One region of the Streptomyces sp. NPDC029151 genome, then DNA from elsewhere that is predicted to be linked to it. Evidence: riboswitches for the same ligand, from Rfam matches in the RefSeq annotation. Region 1 holds a riboswitch; the other holds the start of a gene.
The links. A riboswitch is a leader RNA that binds a small molecule or an ion and turns the genes downstream of it on or off. The one in region 1 is predicted to bind glycine.
Positions count from the first base shown of each region.

Region 2: another riboswitch for glycine. It lies ahead of gcvP (aminomethyl-transferring glycine dehydrogenase); the one in region 1 lies ahead of gcvT (glycine cleavage system aminomethyltransferase GcvT).

Region 1 covers NZ_JBVHWQ010000016.1:60,277-71,650, forward strand. Annotated here, with positions in the region: gene ACZ4VF_RS36300 (ABC transporter permease) at 1-753, opposite strand, end outside; gene ACZ4VF_RS36305 (ABC transporter substrate-binding protein) at 826-2,577, opposite strand; gene ACZ4VF_RS36310 (ABC transporter permease) at 2,633-3,631, opposite strand; gene ACZ4VF_RS36315 (enhanced serine sensitivity protein SseB C-terminal domain-containing protein) at 3,981-4,805, opposite strand; gene ACZ4VF_RS36320 (enhanced serine sensitivity protein SseB) at 4,969-5,760, opposite strand; gene ACZ4VF_RS36325 (AAA family ATPase) at 6,032-6,700, opposite strand; glycine riboswitch at 6,879-6,978, shown strand; glycine riboswitch at 6,979-7,092, shown strand; gene gcvT (glycine cleavage system aminomethyltransferase GcvT) at 7,135-8,253, shown strand; gene gcvH (glycine cleavage system protein GcvH) at 8,392-8,769, shown strand; gene glyA (serine hydroxymethyltransferase) at 8,784-10,064, shown strand; gene ACZ4VF_RS36345 (L-serine ammonia-lyase) at 10,128-11,374, shown strand, end outside.
Region 2 covers NZ_JBVHWQ010000022.1:113-11,486, reverse strand. Annotated here, with positions in the region: gene ACZ4VF_RS37855 (DUF881 domain-containing protein) at 1-329, shown strand, start outside; gene ACZ4VF_RS37850 (FHA domain-containing protein) at 520-1,350, shown strand; gene ftsR (transcriptional regulator FtsR) at 1,396-2,133, shown strand; gene ACZ4VF_RS37840 (bifunctional nuclease family protein) at 2,220-2,693, shown strand; gene ACZ4VF_RS37835 (MerR family transcriptional regulator) at 2,954-3,637, shown strand; gene ACZ4VF_RS37830 (DNA polymerase IV) at 3,707-5,122, shown strand; gene ACZ4VF_RS37825 (PRC-barrel domain-containing protein) at 5,044-5,415, opposite strand; glycine riboswitch at 5,535-5,629, shown strand; gene gcvP (aminomethyl-transferring glycine dehydrogenase) at 5,805-8,690, shown strand; gene ACZ4VF_RS37815 (TOBE domain-containing protein) at 8,747-9,166, opposite strand; gene ACZ4VF_RS37810 (ABC transporter ATP-binding protein) at 9,195-10,214, opposite strand; partial or broken gene modB (molybdate ABC transporter permease subunit) at 10,589-11,374, opposite strand, start outside.

The DNA of each region.
Region 1 (11,374 bases):
ATGGCGGACCACGACGTTGCGCTCGCGCAGGCCCTTGGCGCGGGCCGTGCGGATGAAGTCCTCGTTCATCGTCTCCAGCATGCCCGAGCGGGTCAGTCGCGCGTAGATGGCGGAGTACAGCAGGGCGAGAGAACACCAGGCCGGGAAGAGGGTGTTGGCCCACTGGGAAGGGTTCTCGGTGAACGGGACGTAGTCGCGGCCGAAGATCGGCAGCTGTTCGGTGAAGAGCAGGAGCGCCAGGTTCCCCGTGAAGAACATGGGCAGCGAGACGCCGGCGAGCGCGACGCCCATGAAGGCCCGGTCGTAGACCGACCGCGGCTTCAGCGCGGAGATGACACCGGCCACCACACCCGAGAGCAGCCACAGCACCGCGGCGCCCACGGCGAGCGAGAGCGTGATCGGGATGCGGGAGGTGAGTTCCGGCCACACCGCCTGGTGGTTCTTGAAGGAGTAGCCGAAGCAGGGTGCGTCGCAGTGCACCGTGGTGGGGCCGATGCTGTAGTCGGCGCCGGCCACGATCCCCTTGATGAAGTGCCAGTACTGGACGTAGACGGGCTGGTCCAGACCGAGGTTGCGCTTGACCGCGGCGATGTCCGCCTGCGACGGGCTCTTGCCGATGTACTGCTGCGCCAGCTGATCCGCTGTCTGGCCGGCGAGCCGCGGCAGCAGGAAGAAGATGGCAAAGGTGACCGCGGAGACGACCAGCAGCAGGATCACTGCCGCGAACGTCCGGCGGAGGATGTACGAGATCACGGGGATCGGCGCTGGTGCCCGCGGGCCGCGAGGCCCGCGGGCACCAATGCCTTCACCTGCCTTCCGGGGCTGCTACTTCGACGCGACGCCGATGTTGAGGTAGTCGTACTGACCGCTGAAGGCCGCCGTGGAAACCAGGTTGGTGTAGTTCTGCGGGCGGGCGAGCAGGACCTTGAAGTAGGTCAGCGGGACGAGGACGGCGTCGTCCATGGTCTTCTTGTCGATCTGCGTGTAGAGGCTGTTGCGCTCGGTGGTGTCCTGAGTGCCGATCGCCTTGGACAGCAGAGCGTTGACGTCCTTGCTGTCGTACTGCGCCAGGTTGGTGTTGCCGGACTGGCTGATCGCCTTGCCGTTCAGGATCTGCTGCAGGAAGCCGTAGCCCGAGGGCCAGTCGGCGCCCCACTGCATCATGATCAGACCGAGGTTCTGCTTCTCGGTGAACTTCGGCACACCGGCGTAGTCGGTGAAGTACTTGCCGGACGGGTACTGCTTCAGGCTGGCGTTGATGCCGACCTTCTTCAGCGAGTTGATGATCGCCGTGGCGGCGTCGACCTCCTGCGGACGGTCCGAACGGGCCGAGATGTTGGTGGAGATGGACGACTTGCCGCAGGCCTTCAGCTGGTCCTTGGCCTTGGCGACGTCACCCTTGCTGTCCTTGGTGGCGTAGACGTCGGACTTGGCGTAGCCCGGGATGTCCGGCGGGAGGACCGTGGAGGCGATGTCACCGCGGATCGGGCCGCCCTCGGCGGTCTGCACCGAGACCTTGTCGATGGCGTACTGGACGGCCTTGCGGCACTCCAGCTTGTCGAACGGCGCGACCTTGGTGTTGATCGCCATGTAGACGAGACGGCCACCGAAGGTGTTGTCGGTGCCGGCCTTCTTGTCCGGGTCGGTGATGACGTCGGCCTGGGTCGAGGCCTGGACACCGGTACCGGCCAGGTCGATCGCCTTGCCGGCGAGGACGTCCTGGTCGATCGTCTCCGGGTTGACCTTCAGCTTGACGACGATCTTGTCCGGCAGCTGCTTGCGCAGCGGGTCGGTCTTCGCGTCCCAGTTCTCGTTGCGCACCAGGACGGCCTGCTTGCCGTCCTCGTAGCTCTGGAACTTGTACGAGCCCGAGGAGACGATGCTCTTGACGTAGTCGACGCCCTTGTCCTTCGCCTTGGGCACCGGCGCCGTCTGCGGGGCCGCGACCAGGTAGTCGAACTCCTGGAAGGCCTGCTTCAGGTGGAAGACGACCGTGGTGTCGTCCGGCGTCTCGATGGAGGACAGGCCCTTGTCGCTCTTGTCCTTGTACGGGCCCTTGTACTTGTCGCCGCCGGCCAGGAACTGCTGGAAGTAGTTCGGGCCGAGGGAGAGCACGTCACGCGCGAAGTTCGAGCGCTCGACGGCGTACTTGACGTCCTTCGAGGTGATCGGCGTGCCGTCCTCGTACTTCAGGCCCGAACGCAGCTTGTACGTCCAGGTCTTGCCGCCGTCGCTCGACACGCCCTTGCTCGCCGCGAGGTCCGGGACGAGGGTGTTGCCCTCCTCGCCGGCGCCCGGCTTGAAGGTCATCAGCGGGCGGGCCCACAGACGGCTCAGGTTGTACATGTACGCGTAGTACGTGTTGCCCGGGTCGAACGAGTCCGGGACGTCCGACATCTCGTAGGTGAGAGTGCCGCCCTTCTTGTCGGACGCGTTGACGACGCCCTTGGTCGCGGCGTTGGCCCCGGCCGGCTTGGTGCCGTTCTCGTTCTTGTTGTCATCGGCCTTGCTGCAACCTGCAACGAGCAGGCTGGCGGAGCCGATGGCCGCGATCGCGGCCAGCGCTGACCTTCGCATGATGGGCGCTTTCCCCTCCATTGTTGGAAACTTTTCGGGCTCTCTGTGGCAGGCGTCAGCGACTGCGCGGGTCGAGAGCATCGCGGAGACCGTCACCGAGCAGGTTGAACGCCAGCACGGTCACGAAGATGGCGAGTCCGGGGACGATCATGAACTGGGGGTCGACCTTGTAGAAGTTGACCGCCTCGCGGAGCATGCCGCCCCAGGACGCCTGCGGGGGCTGGATGCCGACGCCGAGGAAGCTCAGGGACGCCTCGAAGAGGATGTTGGTCGGGATGAGCAGCGTCGAGTAGACGATGATCGGGCCGACCAGGTTGGGCATCAGCTCCCTGAACAGGATGTACGGAGCCTTGGCGCCCATGCCCCGGGAGGCGTCGACGAACTCGCGCTCGCGCAGGGCGAGGGTCTGGCCGCGCACGATCCGCCCCAGATAGGGCCAGTTGAAGAAACCGATGACGAAGATCAGCACGCTCAGGTGGAGCGGCAGTCCGTTCAGGCCGAACGCGCCGCCCTGCAGCGTGGCGGAGATGGAGATGGCGAACAGCAGGAGGGGGAAGGCGAGGAAGGTGTCCATCAGCCGGCTGATGATCGAGTCGACCCGCCCGCCGTAGTAGCCCGCGATGACGCCCATGACGGCACCGATCACGTTGGACAGGATGGTGGCGCCGAAGGCGACCACCAGCGACACCCAGGAGCCCTCCAGGACGCGGGTGGCGATGTCCCGGCCGAACTTCGGGTCCACGCCGAGCGGGTGGTCCGCGCTCATGCCGCCCAGACTCCCCTTGGGCAGGGAGGTGTTGGGGTCGATCAGGTCCTGGTTGAAGGCGTTGGGGTCGAGCCCGAGCAGGGACTGGATGGGCCGCGAGAGGATGGCGAGGAGGATCAGCAGGATCACGATGACGCCGCCCGCGACGGCCACCTTGTCCTTCTTGAACCGGGTCCAGGCGATCTGGCCCAGGGAACGACCCTCGATCTGCCCCTTTCCGGCACCCTCCAGCACAGCCTCCGGCTGTGCCTCGGCTGCCGCTCCGGTGGTCTCGATCGGTGCGGTCACGGTGAGCGACCCCTCTCGCCGGTGGTGACCGGCCTGCGCCTGCCGCGGATTGCGGCTTTGTCGACTTGCCATCGAGCATGAGGTCTCGACCTCACGTCTGAGTCGGGAGTCTTCAGCGTCGTCGCGATCACCCGCCAGAGCTGACGGCGAAAGTATGCGCAACCGTGATGCAGTCCAGGGGATTCCGTTATCCGATCAGTGGGTAACGGCCACCGGACGCGGGCCAGTTGGGGCAGAACGGCGAATCTGCGCGGTTCGGGACGATCCGGCGGAGTCTACGCGCGCAGAAATGTGTCCGGCGCGTAAATTCTGCGCCGGGGGTCGACACACGTGTCACACCGCCCCGGTGTCAGTAGCCGCCGTGCACCGGTGGGTAGCCGTACCCGGCGGCCGGGGTCTGCGGCGGTACCGGGGCGTGGAGCGGGGGCTGCGGCGGGGGCGCGGGGACGTGGGCCTCGCGGTCGTAGAAGGGGCGCGCGCTGGCCCGCATCCACATCACCACCGGGTCGTGGTCGTCGGTCATGGCCACCGTCGACACCGGCAGCCCCTCCGGGACCGCCCCGATGGACTGCTGCATCATCGCGCGCACCGAGTCGACCGCGGCGGGCGAGGTGTCGTAGACGTCCAGGCCGATGGCGAGGTACGGCGCCCCGAGCGCCGGCTGCACCCAGGCACGGCGCAGCGAGCGCAGCGCGGGGGTCCGGTGCGCGTTCTGCGCGAGCAGGGCGTAGAACTGGGGGATCTCGATGCCGGGCTCGGACAGCCGCAGGGGCCCCGCGGGCTGGCGGTCCAGGCCGGTGGCGATGCGGCGCAGGTCCAGCCAGGGGATGCCGACGCCGCCGCCCGGGGCGTGCGGGTTGAGCCAGAGTCCGTAGTGGTCGGGGTAGAGGGTGCGCGCCACGTCGAGGCCGTCGACCACTTCGTACGAGCGGTTCCAGCCGCTGGCCGACAGCTCCTGGGCGGAGGTGACGCAGGGGGCGTAGTGGCAGCCGTCCACCTCCATGTCCCCGTACTGGGCGTCCGGGGCGCCGGCCTGGCCGTGCCACAGGAGCATCCAGATCTGGCCGGAGGAGGGGGTGGCGAGGGCGCGGAGCAGGGCCTCGTAGGCGTCGTAGCGTCCGGGCGTGACCTGGCGCAGCGTGTGCTCGACGCTTCCGCTGTGGCTCGCGCTCACCTGTCGTGCCCTTCTCTGTTCCAGTGCCCCTGCGTTCGGAGACAGCTTATGCGCCCTGCAGCTCGGGGCCTTGTGTTCGTGCGCGGGTGCGGGTGCGCGGGGGGCTCGCGGCCCGTGACGGAGCCCCCCGTCGGACGCGGCCCCGCGGCCCTCCGGGGCGTCTTCAGTGGCCGTACTCGTAGAAGGGGCGGACGTTGGTCTTCAGCCAGGTGGCCACCGGGTCGTCCGTCACGTCCATCAGGACCAGGCTGACCGGCCACCGGACCGGCACCCTGCCCAGCGCCCGGCCGAGGGCCTCCAGGGGGCGGGTACGGAGGTCGCCCTCCCACTGGGAGAGTTCCACGCCGACGAACATCACCGGGTCGGCCGTCTCGACGGCGGCCAGGCAGCGGCGGGCGGTGAGGATCACGCCGGCCTCGGCGAACTCGGCGGAGGCGGCGGAGAGGAAGTCGACCGGGTCGTCCTGCCAGTCGGGCTCGAAGAGGCGGACCCGGCCGCCGGTGTTGGGGCCGTCGAGCGGGGTGCGGCCGGCCCGGCACAGCTCGGCCACGGCCTCGGGCGGCAGCGGGACGCCGACCACACCGCCCGGGTTGACCACGATGCCCGCCTGCGGGGGCAGGCCGCGGGCGAACTCCAGGGCGGGTGCGACGGTGTACGACATGTGGGCACCGGCCACCTGGCGCAGCTGCTCCTCGGAGCTGAACACCGGGACGTAGGTCTGGCCCTCGATGTCCGTCGTGGGCAGGTCCAGCGGGCCGCTGTGCGGGCCCCCGCCGTTCGGCAGCGGTATCCACAGGAAGCTGCGGCCGAGGACCTCGACGATCCGGCCGGCCGCCGAGGGCACGCCGAGGGAGGCCGAGAGCACCTCCTCCAGCTCGTTGCCGGGCCACCCGCCGTGCGGGTGGGGGTGCGCCTGTGCCGGGAAGTCCGCGGGAAGGTCCGCCGGGAAGTCCATCTGCCTACCGCCTGCTGGGGATCACTGCTGTGCGCGAAAAGGCTAGCGGGTGGCGGTGACAGTGCCTCACCGCGTGAGGCCGGCACCCGCCGCCGTAAGGAATCGGCACCCGCCGCGGCCCGGGGCCGGCGCCCTCGCCCCTCGCGGCCGGCGCCCGCCACCGGGTGGGGCCGGCACCCGCCGCCGTAAGGGATCGGCATCCGCCGCGGCCCGGGGCCGGCGCCCTCGCCCCTCGCGGCCGGCGCCCGCCACCGGGTGGGGCCGGCGCCCGTCACCGGGTGAAGCCGACCCGGCCGAGGACGTCCGCCGCGTCCCGGTCCAGCAGCACAGCCGCGCCGCAGCCGGCGGGCAGCTCGCCCCGCTCCACCGCGCGCAACAGGCGGGCGGTGCTACGGCGGTGGCGGCGGAAGGCGTAGCGGGACACGCCCCGGCCGCGCTCGCGCTGGCCCTCCCGGGCCGTCTCGGGACTGACGTCGAGGACGAGCAGGTGCAGGGCGGCGCCCCGGCGGCGGGCCTCGCGGGCCAGCCAGGCGCGCACCCAGGGCTGGGTGCCGCAGTCGTGCACGACGACTCCCTCGCCGGTGCGCAGGGCGCGGCGCAGTCCGGCGTAGTGCGCGAGGCGGACCAGGGGGCGGTACAGGGCGTAGGGGAGGAAGCCGGGGACGCGGGCCTGCCAGCGGTCGCGGGCGTCCTGGGAGTCGACGCGCCGGCCGCTGACCGCGCGGTGCATCAGGGTGGACTTGCCGCTGCCGGGCAGTCCGGTGACGACCACCAGGTCGCGGGGGCCGAAGAGCAGGGCGTGCGGGCTGCGGCCGGCGCGGTCGCGCAGGTCGCGCACGACCGGTGCGGGGCGGTCCGTGCCGCGCTCGCGGGACAGGGCGGGGGGCTGCTTCGGCACCGTGAAGCCGGCGTCGGTGGCGTAGGCCGAGGTCCTGTTCACCGTGATCGTCCTCCCCTGGGGCTCGGTCGGTCCCATGCCCGTTGTACGTAAAGAGAAGGTAATGCGCAACGGTCGGCGGTTCGTGTGCGTACGGCCACAGGTCGGTCACAAGGAGCGTGCTCTGGCTGGGCGGGGTGTGGCGTGCAATGATGTGCCCGCCAACTGCATACCGGCCGCTTGAATCCGCGCGGGAGAGTCCCTGGCAGCACTGGTGCCGGGGCGCCGAAGGAGCAAGTCCCTCCCTTGAATCTCTCAGGCCCCGTTACCGCGCGGGCGAGGCACATCTGAAAAGCGGGCCGCTGCAGACAGTGGCTCCACCCAAGGTGCAAGCCGTGACCGTCCCCGTGGCGGTCGAGGCGAACCTCTCAGGTTCCGATGACAGATGGGGAGGAACGTTCCTCGCCTGTCCGCCTGCCTTGGGAGACGACCGTCCGATGAGCAGTTCTGAACTCCGTCACACCGCGCTCGATGCCGTGCATCGTTCGCTCGGTGCGACGATGACCGACTTCGCCGGCTGGGACATGCCCCTGCGCTACGGCTCCGAGCGCGACGAGCACCTCGCCGTGCGCACGAAGGCCGGTCTCTTCGACCTCTCCCACATGGGCGAGATCACCGTCACCGGCGCCGAGGCCGCCGCGCTCCTGAACTTCGCCCTGGTCGGCAACATCGCCTCCGTCGGCGTGGGCCGCGCCCGCTACACCATGATCTGCCAGGCCGACGGCGGCATCCTGGACGACCTGATCGTCTACCGGCTGGCCGAGACCGAGTACATGGTCGTCGCCAACGCCTCCAACGCCCAGGTCGTGCTGGACGCGCTCACCGAGCGCGCCGACGGCTTCGACGCCGAGGTCCGCGACGACCGGGACGCGTACGCGCTGATCGCCGTGCAGGGCCCCCAGTCGCCCGGGATCCTGGCGTCGCTCACCGACGCCGACCTGGACGGTCTGAAGTACTACGCCGGTCTGCCCGGCACGGTCGCCGGCGTCCCGGCGCTGATCGCCCGCACCGGCTACACCGGCGAGGACGGCTTCGAGCTGTTCGTGAAGCCGGAGCACGCCGTCGAGCTGTGGCAGGCGCTGACCAAGGCCGGCGAGGGCGTCGGTCTGGTGCCGTGCGGGCTGTCCTGCCGGGACACGCTGCGCCTGGAGGCGGGCATGCCGCTGTACGGCCACGAGCTGACCCGTGAGCTGACCCCCTTCGACGCCGGGCTCGGCCGGGTGGTCAAGTTCGAGAAGGAAGGCGACTTCGTGGGCCGCGAGGCGCTCACGGGGGCCGCCGCCCGGGCCGAGGAGAACCCGCCGCGGGTGCTCGTCGGCCTGGTCGCCGAGGGCCGCCGGGTGCCGCGCGCCGGGTACGCCGTCGTCGCCGGGGGCGAGGTGATCGGCGAGGTCACCTCCGGCGCCCCCTCCCCCACCCTGGGCAAGCCGATCGCCATGGCCTACGTCGACGCGGCGCACGCCGCTCCGGGCACCGAGGGCGTCGGCGTGGACATCCGGGGCACCCACGAGGCGTACCAGGTCGTGGCGCTGCCGTTCTACAAGCGCCAGAAGTAAAGACTGGGCGCGGTCGGCCGTCTCCGGGGCCCCCGCCCCGTGGCCGGCACGTGACCCTGCGCACATTCGGCCGCTCACCAGCGGTTTCCGCAGTCCCCCCGTCATCAGCACTCCCGCGTGTACAGGAGAATTCAGGCCATGAGCAACCCCCAGCAGCTGCGCTACAGCAAGGAGCACGAGTGGCTGTCGGCCGCCGAGGACGGCGTCGCGACGGTCGGCATCACGGAGCACGCGGCCAACGCGCTCGGTGACGTCGTCTTCGTCCAGCTCCCCGACGTCGGCTCCACGGTGTCCGCGGGCGAGACCTGCGGCGAGCTGGAGTCGACGAAGTCGGTGTCCGACCTGTACTCGCCGGTCACCGGTGAGGTCACCGAGGTCAACGAGGACGTCGTCGGCGACCCGTCGCTGGTGAACTCCGCTCCCTTCGAGGGCGGCTGGCTGTTCAAGGTACGCGTCGCGGAGGAGCCGGGCGATCTGCTCTCCGCCGACGAGTACACCGCCTTTTCCGCCGGCTGAGGAGTCGTAGCCGTATGACTGTTCTGAACACGCCCCTGCACGAGCTGGACCCGGAGATCGCCGCCGCGGTCGACGCCGAGCTGAACCGTCAGCAGTCGACCCTGGAGATGATCGCCTCCGAGAACTTCGCGCCGCTCGCGGTGATGGAGGCGCAGGGCTCGGTCCTCACCAACAAGTACGCCGAGGGCTACCCGGGCCGCCGTTACTACGGCGGCTGCGAGCATGTCGACGTCGCCGAGCAGATCGCCATCGACCGGGTCAAGGAGCTGTTCGGCGCCGAGTACGCCAACGTGCAGCCCCACTCCGGTGCCTCCGCGAACCAGGCGGCCCTGTTCGCGCTGGCCCAGCCCGGGGACACGATCCTCGGCCTGGACCTGGCGCACGGCGGCCACCTGACCCACGGGATGCGGCTGAACTTCTCCGGCAAGCAGTTCGACGTGGTCGCCTACCACGTGGACGCCGAGACCGGGCTGGTCGACATGGCCGAGGTCGAGAGGCTCGCCAAGGAGCACCGCCCGAAGGTGATCATCGCGGGCTGGTCGGCGTACCCGCGGGAGCTGGACTTCGCCGAGTTCCGCCGGATCGCCGACGAGGCCGGCGCGTACCTGTGGGTCGACATGGCGCACTTCGCGGGCCTGGTCGCGGCCGGTCTGCACGCGAACCCGGTGGAGTACGCGGACGTCGTCACCTCGACCACCCACAAGACGCTGGGCGGCCCGCGCGGCGGCATCATCCTCGCGAAGAAGGACTTCGCGAAGAAGCTGAACTCCTCCGTCTTCCCGGGCTTCCAGGGCGGTCCCCTGGAGCACGTGATCGCGGCCAAGGCGGTCTCCTTCAAGGTCGCCGCCTCGGAGGACTTCAAGGAGCGCCAGCGTCGTACGGTGGAGGGTGCGCGCATCCTCGCCGAGCGGCTGACGGCTGCGGACGCGCGCGAGGCCGGCGTGAACGTGCTGTCCGGCGGCACCGACGTGCACCTGATCCTGGTGGACCTGCGTGCGTCGGAGCTGGACGGGCAGCAGGCCGAGGACCGTCTCCACGAGGTCGGCATCACGGTCAACCGCAACGCCGTCCCGAACGACCCGCGGCCGCCGATGGTCACCTCGGGTCTGCGCATCGGTACGCCGGCCCTGGCGACCCGCGGCTTCACGGCCGAGGACTTCGCCGAGGTCGCGGACGTGATCGCGGAGGCGCTGAAGGCGCCGTCCCCCTTCGGGGCGGCCGACGCCGAGGCCCTCAAGGCGCGCGTGAAGGCGCTCGCCGACAAGCACCCGCTGTACCCGGGTCTGAACAAGTAATCCCCCGGTGGGGCACCCGTACGAGGGTGCCCCGCCACCCCCCTGTTGTCTTGAGGAGTGACCGTGGCCATCTCGGTCTTCGACCTGTTCTCGATCGGCATCGGCCCGTCCAGCTCCCACACGGTCGGCCCGATGCGGGCGGCGCGGATGTTCGCCCGCCGCCTGCGCAACGAGGGCCTTCTGGAGAAGGCCGCCTCCGTCCGCACGGAGCTGTACGGCTCCCTGGGCGCGACCGGACACGGTCACGGGACCCCGAAGGCCGTCCTGCTCGGCCTGGCCGGCGACTCGCCGCGCACGGTGGACGTGGAGACGGCGGACGCGCGGGTGGAGGCGATCAGGACCGACGGCAGGATCAGGCTCCTGGGCGAGCACGAGATCGCCTTCGACTTCGACCGGGATCTGGTGCTGCACCGCCGCAAGGCCCTGCCGTACCACGCCAACGGCATGACGCTGTGGGCGTACGACGCCGACGGCGCCGAGCTGCTCTCCAAGACGTACTACTCGGTCGGCGGCGGCTTCGTCGTCGACGAGGACGCGGTGGGCGCGGACCGGATCAAGCTGGACGACACGGTCCTGAAGTACCCGTTCCGCACGGGTGATGAGCTGCTGCGCCTGACGAAGGAGACGGGCCTGTCGATCTCCTCGCTGATGCTGGAGAACGAGCGGGCCTGGCGCTCCGAGGAGGAGATCCGCGCGGGCCTGCTGGAGATCTGGCGGGTGATGCGCGAGTGCGTGCAGCGGGGCATGTCCCGTGAGGGCATCCTGCCCGGCGGTCTGAAGGTCCGCCGCCGCGCGGCCGTCTCGGCCCGCCAGCTGCGCGCCGAGGGCGAGCCGCTGGCGCACGCCATGGAGTGGATCACGCTCTACGCGATGGCCGTGAACGAGGAGAACGCGGCCGGCGGCCGGGTGGTGACGGCGCCCACCAACGGCGCGGCCGGCATCATCCCGGCGGTCCTGCACTACTACATCAACTTCGTGCCGGGCGCCGACGAGGAGGGTGTGGTCCGCTTCCTGCTGGCCGCGGGCGCGATCGGCATGCTCTTCAAGGAGAACGCGTCCATCTCCGGCGCCGAGGTCGGCTGCCAGGGCGAGGTCGGCTCGGCCTGCTCCATGGCGGCGGGCGCGCTCGCCGAGGTGCTCGGCGGCTCCCCCGAGCAGGTGGAGAACGCGGCCGAGATCGGCATGGAGCACAACCTCGGCCTGACCTGCGACCCGGTCGGCGGCCTGGTCCAGATCCCGTGCATCGAGCGCAACGGCATGGCCGCGGTGAAGGCGGTCACCGCCGCGAAGATGGCGATGCGCGGCGACGG
Region 2 (11,374 bases), on a different contig from region 1:
CGGACATGCTGCTCGACGCGATCCAGGAGTTGCGCGCGGCCGGCGCGGAGGCGATCCAGGTCAACGGGGTCCGCGTGGTCGCCGGCACTTACTTCACCGACTCCGGCAAGAGTGTGAGCGTCGACGGGAACAAGATCAACGCTCCCTATCGTTTCCAGGTCATCGGCAAGCCGCAGGACCTCGAACCGGCGCTGAACATCCCGGGAGGCGTGGTGCAGACGCTCGAGAAGGAGCAGGCCACGGTGACCGTCGAGCAGTCGGACAAGATCGTCGTGGACGCCTTGCGACAGGCGAAGCGGCCTGACTACGCTCGGTCGTCCTCCCAGTGAACGGGTGGTGCATGCGGGTCGTCCGGCAGGGGCATGAGGTTGCGGGGGGTCGGCGCACCGAAGAGGTGGTGCGTGGTGGAAACTGTCTGGTGGTTACGGACGTTGTGAGAATGTCCGGCTCGGCCGGTGTAGGCAATCAGGGTTCGTCCTGCCCCACGGGCGGGTCTGTTTCGGTCAAGGGGAATCGCCCGTGAAGTTGTTTGCGAAGTTGTTCGGCAAGAGCGCGCGAGAGGGCAGGGACAACGCCACCGCCCGCCATCGCGCACAGCCTGACGCGGAGGGCCAGCGCCCGCTGTTCCGGGACCAGGTCGCTGGTCCGGGCGGTGACATTTCCGGAGGTCAGGGCGCGGCGTCTGTTGACCCTGCCCAGTCCGGCGGCATAGGTTTCGGGCAACCGTCAACCTCAGGTACGGGTGGAGGGTTTGCCTCCGACCCGTACGCGTCCAACGCCCCGGCGGGGCAGCCGCGGCAGGAGGATCCGTCGATGTCGGTCCTGGTGTGTACGAGGTGCGGTAACCGGAATGCGGAGAACGCCCGGTTCTGCTCCCACTGCGGGGCGCCGCTGCGCCCCGGGGTGGCGCCCGAGCGGGCCTCCGAGACGACGTCCACCATCTCGATCTCCGGCCTGGAGGCGTACGACTCCGAGGCCACCGGCCAGACGCCGCTGCCGATGCTGTCCCCGGAGGCGCAGGCCGCGGTGGACGCGCTGCCGGTGGGATCGGCGCTCCTGGTGGTGCGCCGCGGCCCGAACTCGGGCAGCCGCTTCCTGCTGGACAGCGACCTCACCACGGCCGGCCGGCACCCGCAGAGCGACATCTTCCTGGACGACGTGACGGTCTCCCGGCGGCACGTGGAGTTCCGGCGTTCCCCCGACGGCTCCTTCACGGTGGCCGACGTGGGCAGCCTGAACGGCACGTACGTCAACCGGGAGCGCATCGACCAGGTCGCTCTGTCGAACGGTGACGAAGTGCAGATCGGCAAGTACCGGCTGGTGTTCTACGCGAGCCGGCAGGGCATCTGACCCACCCCCGGACTGACGTCCGGGGGAACCCCCCAGGGAAGGTCCATGCTTCAAACACCGAGCGGCGGTGCCGGAAGCGGTACCGCCGCCAGGGACAGTGGGCTGATGAGCATCGGCACGGTGCTGAACGTGCTGCGCGACGAGTTCCCCGAGGTCACCATCTCCAAGATCCGCTTCCTGGAGTCGGAGGGCCTCATCGAGCCGCAGCGGACCCCGTCGGGGTACCGCAAGTTCAGCGCCGGCGACGTCGAGCGCCTCGCTCACGTCCTGCGGATGCAGCGGGACCACTACCTGCCGCTCAAGGTGATCCGGGAGCACCTGGACGCCATGGAGCGCGGTGAGGCCGTGGCACTGCCCGTGGTCGGGCGCCAGCGCACCGGGGACGACATGCCGGTGCCCGTGGAGGGTCCCACGGTGGCGCGGGTCGGCCGGGCGGAGCTGCTGGCCGCGGCGGACATCGACGAGGGGGACCTGAAGGAGTGGGAGTCCTACGGGCTCATCGCTCCCCTGGAGGACGGGGCGTACGACGCCGAGGCCGTGACCGTGGCCTCGCTCATCGCCGAGCTGGGCCGGTTCGGGATCGAACCGCGCCACCTCCGGGTGATGAAGGCCGCCGCCGACCGTGAGGCGGGGCTGGTCGACCAGGTGGTGGCCCCGCTCAGGCGCCACCGGAACCCGCAGACCAGGGCGCACGCCGAGGCCCGTGCGAAGGAGCTGGCGGCCCTCACGGTGAAGCTGCACGCGGCCCTGGTGCAGACCGCTCTGGGCGTGCGGCTGCCCTGACGGCGCAGGGCCCCCAGGCGGCCGGATCGGGCACCTGTTCCCGGCCCGACTACCCAAACGTCCCGGGCACGGCCTAGGGTTGCTGTGTGAACGAGCTCGATGTCGTAGGTGTCCGGGTCGAAATGCCCTCCAACCAGCCGATCGTGCTCCTGCGCGAAGTGGGGGGCGACCGTTACCTCCCCATCTGGATCGGACCGGGGGAGGCGACGGCGATCGCCTTCGCCCAGCAGGGCATGGCCCCCGCGCGACCGCTGACCCACGACCTGTTCAAGGACGTGCTGGAGGCCGTCGGCCAGGAGCTGACCGAAGTGCGCATCACCGATCTGCGGGAAGGCGTCTTCTACGCGGAGCTGGTGTTCGCCAGTGGGGTCGAGGTCAGTGCCCGCCCCTCCGATGCCATAGCGCTGGCTCTGCGCACCGGAACGCCGATCTACGGCAGTGACACGGTGCTGGACGACGCGGGCATCGCCATTCCGGACGAGCAGGAGGACGAGGTGGAGAAGTTCCGCGAGTTCCTCGACCAGATCTCGCCCGAGGACTTCGGCACCAGCAGCCAGTGAGGCCGGGGCCCACCCGTTGGCTCCGGGGTCACGCCGGGGCGGGCGGCGGCCTCGCGCGGCCCGCGCACCGGCAATTGCCGCCGGCCAGTGAGAGCGTCCTCCGGGCCCCCGTCAGGGCATTCGGCTAGCCTTTCCCCGCGGTGGGACACGGGAAACCACTCCTAGGGTGATTATCACTCGGCGTGCCGAGTGTGGCGATCGTTGACGCACCCCTGGTGACTGCCTACCGTCGAGAAGGCAGGTCAAGGACGGAGGTCGGCGTGAGAACCAGCGGCGACGGTACGGCTGGGGGTGCCCCCGGACGCAGTTTCGGGGAGAGCGGTCCGTACCCGCCCCCGAGCCCGCGGCCGCGCTCAGGCGGGGTTCACCCCCATCCTGGCAGCGCGGTCGATCACGCTCCACAGCTGCCGACGGCGGTGCCGAACGGCGGAGGGGTGGCGGCCATGACGTCCGAACAGATCGGTTACCGCGGGCCCACGGCCTGTGCGGCGGCCGGCATCACATACCGGCAGCTCGACTACTGGGCCCGCACCGGCCTGGTCGAGCCCAGTGTGCGGCCCGCCTACGGATCGGGAACGCAGCGGCTGTACAGCTTCCGGGACGTCGTCGTCCTGAAGATCGTGAAGCGGTTCCTGGACACCGGGGTGTCGCTGCAGAACATCCGCACGGCCGTCCAGCACCTCAGGGAACGCGGTTTCCGTGACCTGGAGCGGATGACCCTGATGAGCGACGGCGCCACCGTGTACGAGTGCACCTCGCCGGACGAGGTCCACGCCCTGCTCCAGGGCGGACAGGGCATCTTCGGGATCGCCGTCGGCGTGGTGTGGCGGGATGTGGAAAGCGCGCTCTCGCAGCTGCACGGCGAGCGCATCGACACCGGCGAGACCCTCGTCGGACAGAACCCCGCGGACGAGCTGGCGCGGCGCCGCAACCGGGCGGTCTGACCGCGGGGCGCCCCGGTCGAGCGCCTCGGCACCACCGCGTTGTCAGTGCCGTGGTGCAGCATCGGAGATGTGAGAAACGCGCCCACGATCCTGCATCTCGACATGGATGCCTTCTTCGCCTCGGTGGAGCAGGCGTCCAAGCCGAGCCTGCGCGGGAAGGCGGTCGTGGTCGGCGGGCTCGGACCGCGCGGTGTGGTGGCCACCGCGTCGTACGAGGCACGGGTGTTCGGGGTCCACTCGGCGATGCCGATGGCGCAGGCCCGCCGGCTGGCGCCGAACGCCGCCTACCTGGTGCCCCGCTTCGGTCTGTACCGGGCGATCAGCGAGCAGGTGATGGCGCTGCTGCGGGGGCTGTCACCGCTGGTGGAGCCGCTGAGCCTGGACGAGGCGTTCGTGGACCTTGAGGCCGGGGGAGCGGCCCGGGACGAGGAGTCGGCGCGGCGGGCCGGACAGAAGCTGCGCGCGGACATCCGGGCGGTCACCGGTCTCACCGGTTCCGTGGGGCTCGCCGCCTCGAAGATGCTGGCGAAGATCGCGTCCGAGCAGGCCAAGCCGGACGGCCTGGTGCTGATCGAGCCGGGTACGGAGCGGGCGCTGCTGGCGCCGATGCCGGTGCGCACCCTGCCGGGGGTCGGGCCGGCCACCGGCGACCATCTGCGCAGAGCCGGGATCACCACGGTGGAGGAGCTGGCGGAGGCCGGCGAGGACGAGCTGGTCCGGCTGCTCGGCAAGGCGCACGGGCACGCGCTGCACGCCATGGCCCTGGCCCGGGACGAGCGGCCCGTGGTGGCCGAACGGGAGACCAAGTCGGTGTCGGTGGAGGACACGTACGACGTGGACATCCACGACCGGCTGCGGGTCGGCCTGGAGGTGCAGCGGCTGGCCGACCGGTGCGTACGCCGGCTGCGCGACGCCGGGCTGTCCGGCCGGACCATCGTGCTGAAGGTGCGACGGTACGACTTCTCCACGCTGACCCGCTCCGAGACGCTCAGAGGGCCCACGGACGACCCCGCGGTGATCCGTGAGGCGGCGGCGCGGCTGCTGGACTCCGTGGACACCACGGGCGGGGTGCGGCTGCTGGGGGTGGGGGTGTCCGGGCTCGCCGACTACACGCAGGAGGACCTGTTCGCCCAGGCGCTGCCCTCGCGGGCCGCCGAGGCACCGGAGGAGGCCGTCGGCGAGGCCGTCGTGGTGCGGGCGGAGACTGTCGAACGGCAGTGGCGGGCCGGGCAGGACGTGCGGCACGCGGAGTTCGGGCACGGGTGGGTGCAGGGGAGCGGGCTGGGGCGGGTGACCGTGCGGTTCGAGACACCCTGGTCCGAGCCGGGCCGGGTACGGACGTTCTTCGTGGACGATCCCGCGCTGGAGGGCGCCGATCCGCTGCCGCTGGTTCCCGACCTGGCGGCTCAGGTCTCCTCCGAGCCCGCGAGCTTGCCGAAGTCGTGGTCCGGGACCGTGGGAGGTGAGGCCACGTCGAGGCCGTAGTGGTGGTAGAGCTGGAGTTCCTGCTCGGGGGAGAGGTGGCGGCCGACACCGAAGTCGGGGGCGTCCTTGATCAGGGCGCGCTCGAAGGGGACGTGCAGGGTGCCTTCGACCAGTTCGCTGGGCTCCAGGGGCACGAAGGCGTCCCGGGAGAACAAACCGGTGCGTATGGCCGCCCACTCGGGCACACCGGTGGCGTCGTCCAGGTACACCTCGTCGATGGTGCCGATCTTGGTGCCATTGCGGTCGAACGCCTTGCGGCCGATCAGGTTGCGCGGATCGATGTCGGTCTGCACGGTCCCTCTCCCTCCACGTGGTCGCAACTCATCCGTAAGCACTACAAAAGAGCACATTCACGGAGGCGGCCACTCGAAGCCTCCGGCGTTGACCTCGCTGGTACGCTGACAGCGGCTGCCGACCCCGTGCGGGAGAGTCCTCCGACCACGTCGGAGGCGCCGAAGGAGCAACTCCTCCCCGGAATCTCTCAGGCCCACGTACCGCACGGACGAGGTCACTCTGGAAAGCAGGGCGGATGTCGATGGCTTCCGCCCTCACCGACGGTGAAAGCCGGCGTCCCCGGGCGCCCGGTGAAGCTCTCAGGTTGAGATGACAGAGGGGGAGGCCGTCGGGGTATCCGTACCGGGGTGCCCCTCGAAGGTCGCGTCAGACCCAGGAGGCCTCCGCAATGACCGCCCATCGCACTCCGCTCTCCGAGCTCGAAGCCGGCATCCCGTTCGAGCAGCGCCACATCGGCCCCGACCAGGAGGCGCGGGCCAAGATGCTCGCGCAGGTCGGGTACGGCTCGCTCGACGAGCTGACCGCCGCCGCGGTCCCGGACGTGATCAAGAACGCCGAGGCCCTGAACCTGCCGGGCGCCCGCACCGAGGCCGAGGTGCTCGCCGAGCTGCGTTCGCTCGCCGACCGCAACCAGGTCCTCGGTTCCATGATCGGCCTGGGCTACCACGGCACCTTCACGCCGCCGGTCATCCTGCGCAACGTCATGGAGAACCCCGCCTGGTACACGGCGTACACGCCGTACCAGCCGGAGATCTCCCAGGGCCGTCTGGAGGCCCTGCTGAACTTCCAGACGATGGTCGCCGAACTCACCGGCCTGCCCACGTCCGGCGCCTCCCTCCTGGACGAGGGCACCGCGGCCGCCGAGGCGATGGCGCTGTCCCGGCGCATGGGCAGGAACAAGAAGGGCCTCTTCCTGGTCGACGCGGACGCGCTGCCGCAAACCATCGCCGTGATCGAGACCCGGGCCGAACCGACCGGCGTCGAGGTGGTCGTCGCCGACCTCGGCGAGGGCATCCCGGCGGAGATCGCTGAGCGCGAGATCAACGGCGTGCTGATCCAGTACCCGGGCGCCTCCGGTGCCGTACGCGACATCAAGCCGGTCATCGACCGGGCGCACGAGCTGGGCGCCCTCGTCACCGTCGCCGCCGACCTGCTCGCGCTGACCCTGCTGACCTCGCCGGGCGAGCTGGGCGCGGACATCGCCGTCGGCACCACCCAGCGCTTCGGCGTGCCGATGGGCTTCGGCGGCCCGCACGCCGGCTACATGGCGGTGCACGAGAAGTTCGCCCGCAGCCTCCCCGGCCGCCTCGTCGGCGTCTCCGTCGACGCCGACGGCAACAAGGCGTACCGGCTCGCGCTGCAGACCCGTGAGCAGCACATCCGCCGGGAGAAGGCCACCAGCAACATCTGCACCGCGCAGGTGCTGCTCGCCGTGATGGCCGGCATGTACGCCGTCTATCACGGCCCGGAGGGCCTGAGGACCATCGCGCGGCGCACGCACCGTTACGCCACGATCCTCGCCGAGGGCCTGAAGGCCGGGGGCGTGGAGATCGTCCACGACGCCTTCTTCGACACCGTCACCGCGCGCGTTCCCGGCAAGGCCGCCGAGGTCGTCGCCGCCGCCCGGGACAACGGCGTCAACCTGCGCCTCGTGGACGCCGATCTCGTCTCGGCCGCCTGCGACGAGACCACCAACCGGGCCCAGCTGGAGGCCGTCCTCGCCGCCTTCGGCGTCCCGGGCGACATCGAGGCGCTGGACGCCACCGCCGAGGACACCCTGCCCGAGGCGCTGCTGCGCACCGACGACTACCTCACCCACCCGGTCTTCCACCAGCACCGCTCCGAGACCGCGATGCTGCGTTACCTGCGCCGGCTGGCCGACCGCGACTACGCGCTCGACCGCGGCATGATCCCGCTGGGCTCCTGCACCATGAAGCTCAACGCGACCACCGAGATGGAGCCGGTCACCTGGCCCGAGTTCGGGCAGCTGCACCCCTTCGCGCCCGCCGAGCAGGCCGAGGGCTACCTCACGCTCATCCGCGAGCTGGAGGAACGTCTCGCCGAGGTCACGGGCTACGACAAGGTCTCGCTCCAGCCGAACGCCGGTTCGCAGGGCGAGCTGGCCGGTCTGCTCGCCGTACGCGGCTACCACCGGGCCAACGGCGACGAGCAGCGCACGGTCTGCCTCATCCCGTCCTCCGCGCACGGCACCAACGCGGCCAGCGCCGTGATGGCCGGCATGAAGGTCGTCGTCGTCAGGACCGCCGAGGACGGCGAGATCGACGTCGAGGACCTGCGCGCCAAGATCGAGCAGTACCGCGACGAGCTGGCGGTGCTGATGATCACCTACCCGTCGACGCACGGGGTGTTCGAGGAGCACGTCGCCGACATCTGCGCCCGGGTCCACGAGGCGGGCGGCCAGGTGTACGTCGACGGCGCCAACCTCAACGCCCTGGTCGGACTGGCCAAGCCGGGCCACTTCGGCGGTGACGTCTCCCACCTGAACCTGCACAAGACCTTCTGCATCCCGCACGGCGGCGGCGGTCCGGGCGTCGGCCCGGTCGCGGTCCGCTCGCACCTGGCGCCGTACCTGCCGAACCACCCCCTCCAGCCGGAGGCCGGCCCGGAGACGGGCGTGGGCCCGATCTCGGCGGCTCCCTGGGGCAGCGCCGGCATCCTGCCGATCTCGTGGGCGTACGTCCGTCTGATGGGCGGCGAGGGTCTGAAGCGGGCCACGCAGGTGGCCGTGCTCTCCGCGAACTACATCGCCAAGCGCCTGGAGCCGCACTACCCGGTGCTCTACACCGGCCCTGGCGGTCTCGTCGCGCACGAGTGCATCATCGACCTGCGCCCGCTGACCAAGGCGACCGGCGTCAGCGTGGACGACGTGGCCAAGCGGCTGATCGACTACGGCTTCCACGCGCCGACCATGTCCTTCCCGGTGGCCGGCACGCTGATGATCGAGCCGACCGAGTCGGAGGACCTCACCGAGCTGGACCGTTTCTGCGAGGCGATGATCGCCATCCGCGCGGAGATCGAGAAGGTCGGCTCCGGCGAGTGGTCCGCCGAGGACAACCCGCTGGGCAACGCCCCGCACACCGCGGGCGCGCTCGGCGGTGAGTGGACGCACGCCTACAGCCGCGACGAGGCCGTCTTCCCGGCCGGGGTCTCGGCCGCCGACAAGTACTGGCCGCCGGTGCGCCGCATCGACCAGGCCTTCGGCGACCGCAACCTGGTGTGCTCCTGCCCGCCGCTGGACGCGTACGAGGACTGAGCGAGCAGTGGCCGCGAGGGCCCCGTCCGGAGTTCCGGGCGGGGCCCTCGCCGCAGTCAGGGCGTCGCGAGGGAGACCTCGGTCGCCTTGATGAGGGCGATCACGTCGGACCCCACGAAGAGGCCCAGGTCGGTGGCGGCGTCCTCGGTGATGGCAGCGGTCAGTTCACCGCCGGGCACCGAGATCCTCACGCAGGCCATCGCGGCGCCGGTGGTGAGGCCGACGACCGCCCCGGGGAGCTGGTTGCGGATCGACAGGCCCTCGACGCGGTGCGTGGCGAGGGAGACCTCCGTCGACTTCACGAGGGCCCGCACGGGCGAGCCGGGAGCGAGGGCGAGGTCGTCGGCGGACTCCCGGGTGATGGCCGCGGTCAGGTCCTGCCCACCGTCCAGGCGTACCTTGACGGTGGCCATGACCTGGCCGGAGCGCACCTCGGTGACGGTGCCGGGGAGCTGGTTGCGGATGCTCAGGGTCATGGACATCCACCGTAGAGCGCCGGTCCGCTCAGGCCGGGTATGCGTGGGTCTGCGTCGCCTTGACCGTCGCCCAGACCGGTGCACCGGGGTGCAGGTCCAGCTCGGCGGCGGCGACGGTCGTCAGGTCCGCGGCGAGCGGCAGCTCGCCGGTGAGGTCGGCGCGGATCTGGTCGCCGTGCGTCTCCAGCCCGGCGACCTCGCAGCGCCACAGGTTGCGGGCGCTGGCGCCGGAGGGCCGGTCCCGGAACAGGGTGACGGCGGACGGCGGGAACGCCACGAAGACCGGTCCGGACAGCTCCTCCGTGGTCGTGATCGCGGGCCCGGAGTCGAGCCGTACCGTGTGGCCGGCGGCCCGCCCGCGGTAGAGGTTGAGGCCGACGAGCTGGGCGATGTAGTCCGTGCGGGGGTGGCGGGCGATGTCGGCGGGGGTGCCTTCCTGGACGACCCGGCCGTGCTCGATGACCACCAGCCGGTCCGCGAGCACCATGGCGTCCAGCGGATCGTGGGTGACCAGGACCGAGACCGCCTCGAACGCGGCCAGGTGGCGGCGGAGCCGGGCGCGGACCTCCAGGCGGGTACGGGCGTCCAGGGCCGCCAGCGGTTCGTCCAGGAGCAGCAGCCGGGGGTGGGTGGCCAGGGCGCGGGCGAGGGCCACGCGCTGGGCCTGGCCGCCGGAGAGGCGGCGCGGCTTGGCGCCGGCGTGGTCGGCCAGGCCCATCCGGTCCAGCCAGGCCGCCGCCCGGGAGCGGGCCTCCGCCTTGCCCGCGCCGCGGCAGCGGGGGCCGAAGGCGACGTTGTCCAGGGCGGACAGGTGGGGGAAGAGGAGGTAGTCCTGGAAGACGACGCCGACCGGGCGGGACTCCGGGGGAGTGTCCGTCAGGGGGGTGCCGTCCAGGTGCAGGTGGCCGGCCGTGAGGGTGGTGAGGCCGGCGAGGGCGCGGAGGGCGGTGGTCTTGCCGGCGCCGTTGGGGCCGAGGAGGGCGAGGATGTCGCCCGGGCCGGCGGTCAGGGTGACGTCCAGGCGGAAGGTGCCTCTGTCGACGATCAGGTGGGCGTCGAGGGCGGGTGGCGTCTGTGGCGGCTGAGCGCCGTCGGGGACGCCCGGTACCTCTGAGACCTGGGAGGTCTCGGAGGCCTTGATGGGGGTGCCGGGTGTGGCCGAGGGCTCCGTACGGTCGGTGGGGACGCCCGGTGCGGCTGAGGCGTCGGTGGGGTTGCCCGCGTCAGCCGGTTCGGCCGAGGGCGCGTTGCCGTTGGTGGGAGCGCCGGGTGTGGCTGAGGCCTCGACGGGGTCGGTCGCGTCGGCGGGCCTGGCCGCGGGGCGGGTGGGGCCGGGGCCGGTGGGGGGTGCCGGGCTGTCCGGCGAGGTTGCGCCGGGGGTGGCCGGCGGCTCGGGGCTGTTCGGGGCGGGGTGGGGAGTCGTCATGATGTCGTCGTCATCCAGCGGTCCCTGAGGCCTGCCAGGACCGCGATCGATACGGCCAGCAGGACCAGGCTGAGGGCGACGGCGGCCTCGGGGTCGTTCTGGAGGGCCAGGTAGACCGCGAGGGGCATGGTCTGGGTGCGGCCGGGGAAATTGCCCGCGAAAGTGATCGTCGCGCCGAACTCGCCGAGTGCCCGGGCCCACGCGAGGACCGCGCCGGCCGCGATGCCGGGGGCGATGAGGGGGAGGGTGACCCGGCGGAACGCGGTGAAGCGGGACGCGCCGAGCGTGGTGGCCGCCTCCTCGTACCGGGGGTCGGCGGCGCGCAGGGTGCCCTCGACACTGATGACGAGGAAGGGCATCGCCACGAACGCCTCCGCGATCACCACCCCGGTCGTGGTGAACGGCAGGGTGATCCCGAACCAGGAGTCGAGCCACTTGCCGATGACGCCGTTGCGGCCCAGGGCGAGGAGCAGGGCCACACCACCGACGACCGGCGGGAGCACCAGCGGGAGGGTGACCAGGGCTCGTACCAGGCCGCGGCCGGGGAACCGCGTACGGGCCAGCAGCCAGGCCAGCGGCACGCCGAGGACGAGGCTGACGGCGGTCGCCGCGGTCGCGGTGACCAGGGACAGCCGCAGCGCCTGCCACACCTCGGCGCTGGTCAGCTGGCCCGGCAGACTGCGCCAGGGCGCACGGACCAGCAGCGCGAGCAACGGCAGCAGCAGGAACGCCAGGGCGAGCACGCCCGGCAGCAGCAGAGGCAACGGCACCCCGCGCCGGCG